3 regions of the Streptomyces roseochromogenus subsp. oscitans DS 12.976 genome follow, and region 2 is predicted to be linked to each of the others. Evidence: riboswitches for the same ligand, from Rfam matches in the RefSeq annotation. Region 2 holds a riboswitch; each other region holds the start of a gene.

Region 1 (3,891 bases), 200 kb from region 2:
GCGCCGCGACAAGGACAAGGTGCTGCACGGTCGCGAGACCGGCATCATCAAGCGCCTGCCGCACGGTGAGTTCATCGAGGTGCACGAGCCGCTCAGCCAGGAGCAGCTGCACACCCTCACGGCTCACCACCAGTACGAGCCGGCCGAGATCGGCCCGACGGTCGACGAGAACGGTGTCGAGCGCAAGGTGCCGGCCACCGAGAAGCTCCGGGTGAAGCTGTCCAACGCCTACTACGGCGAGGACAGCCAGATCCCGAAGCCGACCGTCGAGGAGTACAAGGAGATCACGAGCGGCCACGGCCACCACTGATCCCCGCGTCGCCACGCCACGCTGAAGGGCCCCGTCCGACTCCCGGACGGGGCCCTTCGCTGTGCCGGGCGGCCGATAGGGTGGGATCCACCACCTGATTTCGCAGGTACGACACCCAGGAGCGGCTATGAGCGCTGTGACCCCCGCTGGAGGCGACACCACGGCGGGCCGCTCCTGGCCCGCCCTGCTGAACGGCCTGCTGAACGGCCAGGACCTGTCCGCCGACGACACCGCGTGGGCGATGGACCGGATCATGCGCGGCGAGGCGACCGACGCGCAGATCGCCGGGTTCGCGGTGGCACTGCGGGCCAAGGGGCAGACGGTGCGGGAGATCACCGGTCTGGTCCGCACGATGTACGAGCACGCGAACGTGATCGAGGTGCCCGGCCGGACCGTCGACATCGTCGGCACGGGCGGCGACGGCGCGAAGACCGTGAACATCTCCACGATGTCGTCGCTCGTCGTCGCCGGTACGGGCGCGAAGGTCGTGAAGCACGGCAACCGCGCCGCGTCCTCCGCCTCCGGGTCCTCCGACGTCCTGGAGAAGCTGGGCGTCAACCTCGACCTGCCGCCCCGGCGGGTGGCCGAGGTCGCGGAGGAAGCCGGCATCACCTTCTGCTTCGCGGTGAAGTTCCACCCCGCGCTGCGCCATGTGGGCGCCGCACGCGGTCAGTTGGGCATCCGGACGGTGTTCAACCTGCTCGGTCCGCTGACCAACCCGGCCAAGGTGCGGGCCCAGGCGGTCGGCGTGGCCGTCGCCGAGGAGGCGCCGATCGTCGCGGGCGTGCTCGCCGAGCGCGGCAACTCCTCGCTGGTCTTCCGCGGCGACGACGGCCTGGACGAGCTGACGACGACGTCCACGTCGCATGTCTGGGTCGTCCGGGACGGCAAGGTCACCGAGGAGCGCTTCGACCCGCGGGAGGTCGGCATCGAGCTGGTCCCCGTGGAGGCGCTGCGCGGCGGCGACCCGTCCCACAACGCCGAGGTCGCCCGCCGTCTGCTGGACGGCGAGCAGGGCCCGGTTCGGGACGCGGTCCTGCTGAACTCGGCGGCGGCCCTGGTGGCCCTCCAGCCGACGGACGCCTCGCTCGCCGACCAGCTCCGGGCAGGCATGGCCAGAGCCGCAGAGTCGGTCGACTCGGGTGCGGCGAAGCGGACGCTGGAGCGGTGGGTGGCAGCCACCAACCGCTGACACCGGCGGGGTGTGACGCGAGGCGCAGTCCAGATGGCGGACTGCGCCTTGCGCGTCGAAGATCGTATGGCAGGATACGAGCCAGGTCATGAGCGACAGTCATTCGGCCCCGGCCGGCTGTCCGGCAACCCTCCGTCCGTGGCGGGGTGCCCCGGGTGAAGACCAGGTCGTAGGCAGCGAGGTCTACGGCAAGCGCGGACCCCTCGCGCGCTGCTGATGGAGCGCGGGACCAGGGGTCCTGGTCGTCGAGGGAGCCTTCCGTGAGCAAGCGAATGCGATAGGGCCGCAGAGCCCCGCCTCCGCATACCCCTTTTCTCTTCATCCCCGTGCTTGAGCCATGCCCGCTCGCACGGCGATTCCGCCTTGCCCTACGGGAGTTCACCCATGTCCGTCTTCACCGCTGCCGCCGACCAGTCCGTTTGCGCCCCGCTGCCCGTTCTGGGCCGGGATGTCACCGTCCCGCTCGTCACCGGCGGCGAGGTCACCTACGCGGCCCTCGACTACGCGGCCAGCGCCCCCGCCCTGCAGCGCGTCTGGGACGACGTGGCCGCCTACGCGCCGTACTACGGCAGCGTCCACCGCGGCGCCGGCTACCTCTCGCAGCTCTCCACCGACCTGTTCGAGAACGCCCGCAAGGCGGTCGCCGAGTTCCTCGGCTGCCGCGCCGACGACCAGGTGATCTTCACCCGCTCGACCACGGACTCCCTGAACCTGCTGGCCCGCACGCTCCCCGTCGACTGCCAGGTCTTCGTCTTCGAGACCGAGCACCACGCCTCCCTGCTGCCCTGGCAGGACGCGCACGTCACCTACCTCAACGCCCCCCGCACCCCACGGCAGGCCGTGGCGACCCTGGAGCGGGCCCTCGCCGACCGGAACCCCCACGGCCCGGCCCTGGTCTGCGTCACCGGCGCCTCCAACGTCACCGGCGAGCTGTGGCCGGTGCGCGAACTGGCCGCCGCGGCGCACGCGCACGGCGCCCGGATCGTCCTCGACGCCGCCCAGCTCGCCCCGCACCACCCGCTCGACATCCGCGATCTGGACGTCGACTGGGTCGCCTTCTCGGGCCACAAGCTGTACGCCCCCTTCGGCGCCGGCGTCCTGGCCGGCCGTGCCGACTGGCTGCGCACGGCCGAGCCGTACCTCGCGGGCGGCGGCGCCAGCCGCAAGGTGACCCGGCGTCAGGACGGCGGCGTGGACGTGGAGTGGCACGAGAGTGCCGCGCGGCATGAAGCGGGGTCGCCCAATGTGATCGGCGCCTACTCCATCGCGTCGGCCTGCAAGGCGCTCACCGAGGCCGGCTGGGACACCCTGGTCGCCCGCGAGCAGCACCTGATCACCAAGGTCCGTGCGGGCCTGGCCGCCGTCCCCCAGGTGAAGGTGCTGTCCCTCTTCGGGGACGACGCCCCGCGCGTGGGCGTGATCTCCTTCGTCGTGGACGGCTGGAACAGCTCCCACTTCGCCGCCGCGCTCTCCGCCGAGTACGGCATCGGCGTCCGTGACGGCCTCTTCTGCGCCCATCCCCTGGTCCGCACCCTGCTCGGCAGCGACCCCCAGGCCCAGGGCGAGTGCGGCGCCCCCGAGGCGGCCCCCGGCGAGAAGTCCCTCAACGCCATCCGCGTGAGCTTCGGCGCGGGCACCCCCGACGAGCACGTGGAACGCTTCGTCAACGCCGTGAAGGAACTGGTGACCGAGGGCGCGAAGTGGACGTACAGGACGGAGGACGGCCGCTGCGTCCCGGCGGTGTGATCCAGACCGGCCTCAGGGGCAGCGCCCCGCAGACGTAGAGGCTCTACGACTCCAGCCCGATGGAGAACGCCGCCTCCAGGTCATGCTGGGAGTACGTACGGAACGCGACGTGCGTGTCCGTCCCCTCCACCCCGGGAATCTTGCTGATCCGCCCGGGGATGACATCGGCGAGATCATCGTGCTGCCGCACCCTGACCATCGCGATCAAGTCATACGTACCCGTGACGGAGAAAACCTCGCTCACCGATTCCAGCGAAGCGATCTGCTCCGCGATCTCGGGGATCCGGTCCACGCTGGTCTTGATGAGGACGATCGCGGTGATCACGGCTGGTTCTCTCCCTCGGGTGCCGGAGCTGGGGCGCACTTCACTCTAGCCGCACGGCCGTAGCGCACCCACGCGTAGCCGAAGCCCAGCCCGAAGCCGACCAGGTGGGCCAGATACGCCACCCCGGGGCCGTCGGAGGTCTGCTCGGCCGCCGCCCACTGCAGGGCCGCCCAGAACGGCAGCACGACCCACGCGGGGAACCTGAGAGGCAGGAAGAACAGGAACGGCAGAAGACTGGTGACGCGGGCGCGGGGGAACAGGTAGAGGAACGCTCCGAGGACCGCCGAGATCGCCCCGGAGGCGCCGACCAGCGACTGC
Region 2 (3,891 bases):
TGCACCAGCACCGGCTTGTCGAAGCCGTACTCGTGCCGCAGCGCGGCCAGCCGGGCCGGGTCGACGTCCCCCGAGTCCATCCCGGCACCGGCCATCGCGGTGACCGGGTCACCAGGCAGCCAGTTCAGTACCAGGAACGACACCGTGTACGCCGCCCACAGCACCCCGACCGCCTGTGCCAGTCGCTTGATCACATAGCGGCGCATGCGCTAGCCGATCCAGGTGTCGTGCAACTGGATGCGGCTGCCCGAGTCGAAGTCGAGGCTGTGCACCTTCTTCGACACGGCCAGCTGGGTCTGGAGCTCCACCACCGGCACGTTGTACGCGTTCTGCACGATCAGCTTCTGCACCTCGTCCACCAGCTGCTCGCGCTTGGCGGTGTCCGTGGTCGCGGCCTGCCCGGACAGCGCCGTGTCCAGGGAAGTGGCGGGCAGGCGGTAGAAGTTGGCCAGCCGGGAGGAGAAGGAGGTACGCAGGATGTCCGGGTCGGAGCGGGTCACGTTGCTCCACACCAGGTCGAAGTCACCGCCCTGGAGCGTGGTGGCGAACTGGCTGACCTGACGCTGCTTGAGCACCACGTCGATCCCGACGGCCTTCAGCTGCTGCTGGACCAGCTCCAGTGCGGGCTGGTTGGTGGCGGCGTTGGGGAACCAGCTGATGGTCAGGCTCAGCCTCTTGCCGTCCTTGGCGCGTATGCCGTCACTGCCGGCTTTCCAACCGGCCGCTTCCAGCAGGGACTTCGCCTTGGCCGCGTCGAAGGCGAGGTCCGAGGAGAGGTCGGTGTAGTCGGGCGTGGTGTGCGCCAGGACGCTGGTCGCCGGCTGGGTGCCGGTCGGGAACACGGTGTCGGCGATCTGCTTGCGGTCGATGGCCGCCAGGATCGCCTGACGCACCTTCACGTCCTTCAGCAGCGGCCGCGAGTTGTTGACGCCGAGCCCGAAGGCCACGCCGGGGTTGGCCCGGCGCAGCAGGGTGACCTGACCGCCCCCGAGCGCCGCCTCGTTGGCCTTGCCGACGCTGCTGATCGCGTCCACCTGCCCGGACTGGAGGCTGCCGGCCCGCACCCCCGCCTCGGGGATGACCTTGAAGACCAGCTTGTCCAGGTAGGCCTCGCCCTTCTTGGACCACAGCGAGGAGCCCCAGTCGTAGCCGGTGCGCTTGGCCAGAGTGATCGACTGGTTCTGGACGTACTGCCTGAGTACGAACGGCCCCGACCCGATCACACCGTCGCTGCACTTCTGCTGCGGGGTCTTCTTCACGCTCGGCGACGACTCGATGCCCAGCGAGTGGGTCGAAGTCGCCTGGAGGAACTGGGCGTTGGGCTCCTTGAAGGTCACCTTGACGGTCAGCGGGTCCACCGCGGTGGTGCTCTTGACGCCGCTGAGATAGCCCTGGGCGAGGACCCCGAGGGCGCCGAGCTTCGGCACCGCGTCGAAGTTGTCCTTGACCACCTGCGCGGTCAGCTGGGAGCCGTCGCTGAAGGTGACGCCCGAGCGCAGATGGAAGGTGAACTCCGTGGCGTCGGCGTTGATGTCCCAGCTCCTGGCGAGCCACGGCACGATCTTGCCGGTGCTGGGGTCCTGGTCGGTCAGGGAGTCCACGGTCTGGCGCACCGAGTAGATGCTCTCGTTGCTGCCGACCTGCTGTGGATCCACGCAGCCGACGTCGGAACCCACCGCGAAGGTCAGGGTGCCACCGGACTTCGGCCGGTTGCTTCCGCTACCGGGGTCGTCGCCCGAACCGCAGGCGGTCAGCAGTACACCGGTGGTCAGCAGGGCGGCGAGGGGCGCCCAGCGGGGGGCTCTGAAAGCCGGAAGTGCGTTCACGGAGGGTTCTCCTACTCGTGTCACCAGGCAAGAAGGCGCCGTACAAGGCACGACCGTGCATGGGTGTGCGGCCCCGGCCGGTACCAGACCGGTGGCGGGGAAGCGCTGTGCAGACAGGGATCAGGGCGGAGCGGGGTCAGCCGCAGGCGGGTGCGGTGACGGCCGGTGCGTGCCGGACTACGACCGGCGGAAGGGGCCGTCAGGCCTGACAGAGGCAGCTGGTCGAGCGCTTGAGGTCGATGTGGCGCCGACGCGAGAGCCGGGAGAACACGGTGGCGCCGGCGAAGCGGGCGCTGAGGTCACCACCGTGGCGCATGCCGGTCCTCCACATTTCCGGCCCCGGTCACGGGGCCACGCGCTTGCGGGGATCGTCGGTGATCCCGCCGGGCTTTCACCTGGAGCACCCCACCGCGCGGGAGGGTTGCCGGTCAGCGAGCCAGGGCTTGACGCTGACACTCAATGCCGTTCGTGATCGTACGGAGGGCTCTTGTCGTACGTCAATGCCGGAAATCGACGCCCTGCAGGGGCAGTCGGACCGGCACCGGGTCCGGCTCAGGCACCGCCGCGCTCGCGGGGGATCTTCTGGCCGGCCTCGATCGCCACCGGGAGGCGGTTCTCGGCCGGGGGCAGCGGACAGGTGGCCAGGTCCGTGTAGGCGCACGGCAGGTTCGCGGCGCGGTTGAAGTCCAGGACGACCGTACCGTCGGCGGCGGGCGGCTCCAGGATGAGGGCCCGGTTGGCGGCGTAAGTGGTGACCCCGGAGGTCTCGTCGGTGAAGAGCACCATCAGCCGGTCCGCACCAGGGCCGGGGAACGCGGTCAGCGACAGCGGGCGCCCGTCCAGCTCGAACTCGACCCTGCCGGGAGCGTCGTACACATGCTCAAGGCCCTCGACCGCGGCGCCCACGGTGGTCGGCCGCGGCGTGTCGAAGGGGATGTAGCGGCCCGTCACGGCCCAGCGCGGGTCGGGGGCGTACGCGGGCGTTCCGGTGAAGGCCGTGCGCAGCGGCGCGTCCGGGTGCCGGGGGCGCACGATGTCGTTGCCGCCGCGCTTGGCGACCTCGATGACGGCGTCTCCCCAGACCGCGTCGACGCCGCCGCGTTCGGGAAGCACGCCGAAGTGGTGTTCCCCGTGCACCGGCGTTCCGCCGACGACCAGTTCCTCGCCGTCGTCGAGGTCCACGACGACCCCGTCGGGGCCGGTGCGCCACGCACCCGGCGCGTCCGGGAAGCGCCGGGGCCGGTCGTCGAGCCAGTGCAGGCCGGTGATCGCCAGGAACCCGTGCGGGCCGGCGAGCCGGGCCTCCTGGGCGCGGTACCACTCCAGCCAGTTCTCGGTGAAGGCACGGAAGTCGGTCGTCGTGGCCTCGGTGGTCATGGGTTCTCCTTCGTCACGGGGGTGCAGGGGGGCCGGTCGGGCCGTCGGTTCGACCGGCGTGCTCAGCGGGCCAGTTCGCCGAGGAGTCGCCAGGTGCGTCGGCGGTCGGCTTCTCCCGCGATCTCGGTGCCCGAGAACACGACCTCGGTGGCGCCGGCATCGCGGTAACGGCGTATCTCGGCCTCGACGGTCTTCTCGTCGCCGATCACGGCCAGGTCGGCGGCCCGCCGACCGCCGGAGAGTTCGATGACCCGGGCGTAGGACGGGATCTGTTCGTAGAACGCGAGGTTCTCGGTGGCCTTGGCCCGCACCGCCTCCACGTCGTCGGTGACCACGCCGGGCACCAGGGCCACGATCCTGGGCGCGGGACGACCGGCGGCCTCGGCGGCTGCGGTCAGGGCGGGCGCGATGTGGTCCGCCAGGGCGCGCGGTCCCGCCAGGTAGGGCAGGATCCCGTCCGCCAGCTCACCGCTGACCCGCAGCGCCTGTGGCCCCATCGCGGCGACCAGCAGGGGGACACCGCTCTCGGCACCCGGTACCCGTGCCGGGACCGGGGTGGTCGCGGTGAGCAGCTCGCCGTGGAAGTCGGCCGTGCCGGTCTCGGTCAACTGCCGCAGTGCGGTGAGGAATTCACGCAGGCGGGCGATGGGGCGTTCGAAGGGCAGGCCGAAGCCGGTCTCCGTCAGCA
Region 3 (3,891 bases), 1.8 Mb from region 2:
ACCCAGTACCGCGGCACAGCAGGACGCGAACGCGTCCGCCCAGCGGGCGGTCAGGAAGGCCGCCCGGTCCGCGCCCAGGATGCCGTTCAGCAGCGCGGCCGCGATGTCGTCGGGCAGCAGCCGGAAGTAGTCCGGCGGCGCCCACGGGGTGTGCGAGAAGTGGCCGATGAGCAGGTCCGGGCGCAGCTCGCGGAGCATGCCGGGCACCAGGCACAGGTGGTAGTCCTGCACCAGCACCGCCGCCCCGTCGGCCGCCTCCTCCGCCAGCGCCTCGGCGAACGCCCGGTTGCAGGCCTCGTACGACGCCCACTGCCGCCGGAACTCCGTGTCGAAGACCGGCTCCACCGGGGTCTGGTACAGCATGTGGTGGACGAACCAGAGCACCGAGTTGGCGATGCCGTTGTAGGCGTCGGAGTGCACCTCGGCGTCGATGTCGAGCATCCGCACCCGCTGCCCGCCGGTGTCCTCGGCCGGCAGCAGCCCTCCGGCCGCCCGCCGTACGGCCTCCCGGTCGCCGTCGCCGAGCGCCGCGCACACCCACACCGAGTCCGCTTCCGCCCCGATGGCCGACAGCCCCGAGACCAGCCCGCCGCCGCCCCGCCTGGCGCGCAGCGAGCCGTCCTCCTCCCTCGCGTACGAAACCGGGCCGCGATTGGACGCGACCAGCACCCGAGCCTTCTCGGCAGCACCCTGCGTGGAAGCCATGGTCCTCAACCTAGCCCGGCCCGGAAACGCTCAAACGTGCGGTTGGGGTCCGGCGCGCGGACGTATACGACCGGTGCGCGCCGACCGCTACGACCGGTTCACGCCACCTTGCGGTCGGCGTACTCGGCGATCTCCGCCATCGGTGGCCGCTCCTCGGTGTCCACCGAGTACGTGTGCGGCTCGAAGCCGTCCGTGCCGCGTTCGAACTGGGTCAGCGCCGGACGGACCAGGTGGCCGCGGGCCAGCCGGAGCTGGGCCGTGCGGTAGATCTCCGCGGCCATCCGGCCCAGCGCCTGTCCGTCCTGGTGGCGGTGTCTGCGCACGCCCACGTCCACCTGCGCGAGCGCGTCGAGCCCCACCAGGTGCAGCGCGTCCACCAGCATGCCCAGCTCCACGCCGTAGCCGACGGGGAAAGGGAGCTGTTCCAGCAGGCTGCGGCGGGCCGCGTACTCGCCGCCCAGCGGCTGCACGAAACCGGCCAGCCGCGGCCAGTGCAGGTTCAGCAGCGGGCGGGCCATCAGCTCGGTGACCCGGCCGCCCTGCCCCGCCGCCCCGGCCAGCGGACGGTCGTACATGGCCTTGACCAGGTCGACTCCCGGCTCGGTGAGCAGCGGGCCGACGATCCCGGAGACGAAGTCGGAGGAGAACTCCCTGAGGTCGGCGTCGACGAAACAGACGATGTCCCCACCGGTCACCAGCAGGGAGCGCCACAGCACTTCACCCTTTCCGGGGACGGCGGGAATGCGCGGGAGGATCTCGTCGCGGTGAACGACCCGCGCGCCCGCGGCCGCGGCGACCTCGGAGGTACGGTCGGTGGAGCCGGAGTCGACGACCACGATCTCGTCGACCAGCGGAACCTGCTCCACCAGGTCATGGCGGACGACCGCGACGATGTCGCCGACCGTCTCCTCCTCGTTGAGCGCGGGCAGTACGACGCTGATCGTCTGACCCGTGCGCTGCTTGGCGGACAGGACGCGGTGGAGAGGGCGATCGGTCACGGACCAGGAGCGGGTGGCCAGCCAGTGCTCGACTTCTTCCAGCACGGTCTGCGGCTCCTCTCTGTTCGTGATCACAGGGGGCGAACCGTGTGATCCATCTCGCGGTTCGGACGACTATCTCAACTGTCCTGGCCTTCGGTTACAGTCTTGAACAACGCCGATGACCATCGCATGTCGGAGGGTCACGCGCGTTCACAACCGAATACCGCTCATCCAGAGGGGCAGAGGGACACGGCCCGATGAAGCCCCGGCAACCCTCCAGCCGATACTCGTAGATCAACCTGATCAGGTCTGATCGCTCCGCGAGGCTCCCGGCTAGGGAAGGTGCCAAATCCGTCTCATGGCGAGATGCGTCATGAGGAAGATGAGGAGAAAGGGCCTCGCCTCCATGGCTGTGCAGACAGTTGCAAGCACCAGCGAATCCACCGTCGACCTCGGTCCCGCCGCGGCCCTGAGCTGTCGCGAGTGCGGGCATCGTGTCCCGCTCGGCCCGGTCTTCGCCTGCGAGGAGTGTTTCGGCCCGCTGGAGATCGCCTACGACTTCTCCGGCTACGACACCGAAGAGCTGCGCCGCCGTATCGAGGCCGGCCCGGCGAACATCTGGCGGTACGCCCCGCTGCTGCCCGTCCCGGCGGACGTGGCCGAAAAGCCCAACCTGAACCCGGGCTGGACCAAGCTGGTCAAGGCCGACAACCTCGCCCACGAGCTGGGCGTCACCGGCGGCCTGTATGTGAAGGACGACTCCGGCAATCCGACGCACTCCTTCAAGGACCGCGTCGTCGCCCAGGCCCTGGAGGCCGCCCGCGCCTTCGGCTTCACCACGCTCTCCTGCTCCTCGACCGGCAACCTGGCCGGTGCCGTCGGCGCCGCCGCGGCCCGCGCCGGCTTCCGCTCCTGCGTGTTCATCCCGCATGACCTGGAGCAGGGCAAGGTCGTCATGGCCGCGGTCTACGGCGGCGAACTGGTCGGCATCGAGGGCAACTACGACGATGTGAACCGCTTCTGCTCGGAGCTGATCGGCGACCCGGCCGGCGAGGGCTGGGGCTTCGTCAACGTCAATCTGCGGCCGTACTACGCGGAGGGCTCCAAGACCCTCGCGTACGAGATCTGCGAGCAGCTCGGCTGGCGGCTGCCCGACCAGATCGTGATCCCGATCGCCTCCGGCTCCCAGCTCACGAAGATCGACAAGGGTCTGAAGGAGCTGATCGAGCTGGGTCTGGTCGAGGACAAGCCGTACAAGGTCTTCGGCGCGCAGGCCGAGGGCTGCTCGCCGGTGTCGACGGCCTTCAAGGCCGGCCATGACGTGGTCCGCCCCCAGAAGCCGAACACCATCGCCAAGTCCCTCGCCATCGGCAACCCGGCCGACGGCCCCTACGTCCTCGACATCGCGCGCCGCACCGGCGGTGCCGTGGAGGACGTGACGGACGAGGAAGTCGTCGACGCCATCAAACTGCTGGCCCGCACCGAGGGCATCTTCGCGGAGACGGCGGGCGGTGTGACCGTGGGCGTCACCCGCAAGCTGATCAAGGACGGCGTCCTGGACCCGACGAAGACCACGGTGGTTCTCAACACCGGTGACGGGCTGAAGACGCTGGACGCGGTGGCTGGTACAGGGCTGACCGCGACCATTCGTCCCAGCCTTGATTCGTTCCGCGAGGCCGGCCTCGCGTAACTGAGTTCGTCTGCGGGCCGGTGGGGGCTGGTCGTGCCCACGCGGCGGTAGCCGTACATCAAATACAGCCCCGCGCCCCTGGGGCGTCACCCTGACCGGAGGTTTCATCGTGAGCGTGACCGTTCGCATCCCGACCATCCTGCGCACCTACACCGGTGGGCAGGCCGAAGTGGCCGCCGAAGGCGCCACCCTCGCCGAGGTCATCGAGGACCTGGAGAAGAACCACACCGGGATCGCCGCCCGCGTCCTGGACGACCAGGGCAAGCTGCGCCGTTTCGTGAACGTCTACGTCAACGACGACGACGTCCGCTTCGAGCAGGGCCTTCAGACCGCCACCCCGGACGGCGCGGGTGTCTCCATCATCCCGGCGGTCGCCGGCGGCTGATCGTTACCTTGGGTAACTTCAGTTACCCATTGTTCATTGAATTGCCTCCTCCGTGAGAGAAGCGGAGGGGGCGATTCTGCGTGATTGAGCGCGGTACAGTTGGGGAACCTGGTCGCGGCCTTCGGGTCGCG

Evidence for each region. Region 2 has a riboswitch for S-adenosylmethionine ahead of M878_RS000000101495 (putative leader peptide). Riboswitches for the same ligand answer to the same signal wherever they lie in the genome.
Region 1: linked by a shared signal. The riboswitch ahead of M878_RS80515 (aminotransferase class V-fold PLP-dependent enzyme) and the one ahead of M878_RS000000101495 (putative leader peptide) in region 2 are both predicted to bind S-adenosylmethionine.
Region 3: linked by a shared signal. The riboswitch ahead of thrC (threonine synthase) and the one ahead of M878_RS000000101495 (putative leader peptide) in region 2 are both predicted to bind S-adenosylmethionine.

The regions. Positions count from the first base shown of each region.
Region 1 is NZ_CM002285.1:7,135,248-7,139,138, forward strand. Features, by position in the region: gene qcrB (cytochrome bc1 complex cytochrome b subunit) at 1-310, shown strand, start outside; gene trpD (anthranilate phosphoribosyltransferase) at 438-1,502, shown strand; SAM riboswitch class IV at 1,587-1,703, shown strand; gene M878_RS80515 (aminotransferase class V-fold PLP-dependent enzyme) at 1,887-3,248, shown strand; gene M878_RS80520 (Lrp/AsnC family transcriptional regulator) at 3,292-3,573, opposite strand; gene M878_RS80525 (rhomboid family intramembrane serine protease) at 3,570-3,891, opposite strand, start outside.
Region 2 is NZ_CM002285.1:6,937,127-6,941,017, forward strand. Features, by position in the region: gene M878_RS79690 (ABC transporter permease) at 1-206, opposite strand, end outside; gene M878_RS79695 (ABC transporter substrate-binding protein) at 210-1,826, opposite strand; gene M878_RS000000101495 (putative leader peptide) at 2,026-2,157, opposite strand; SAM riboswitch class IV at 2,177-2,290, opposite strand; gene M878_RS79700 (DUF1684 domain-containing protein) at 2,379-3,203, opposite strand; gene M878_RS79705 (LLM class F420-dependent oxidoreductase) at 3,266-3,891, opposite strand, start outside.
Region 3 is NZ_CM002285.1:5,150,040-5,153,930, forward strand. Features, by position in the region: gene M878_RS71970 (alpha,alpha-trehalose-phosphate synthase (UDP-forming)) at 1-705, opposite strand, end outside; gene M878_RS71975 (glucosyl-3-phosphoglycerate synthase) at 804-1,748, opposite strand; SAM riboswitch class I at 1,910-2,074, shown strand; gene thrC (threonine synthase) at 2,092-3,375, shown strand; gene M878_RS71985 (MoaD/ThiS family protein) at 3,485-3,760, shown strand.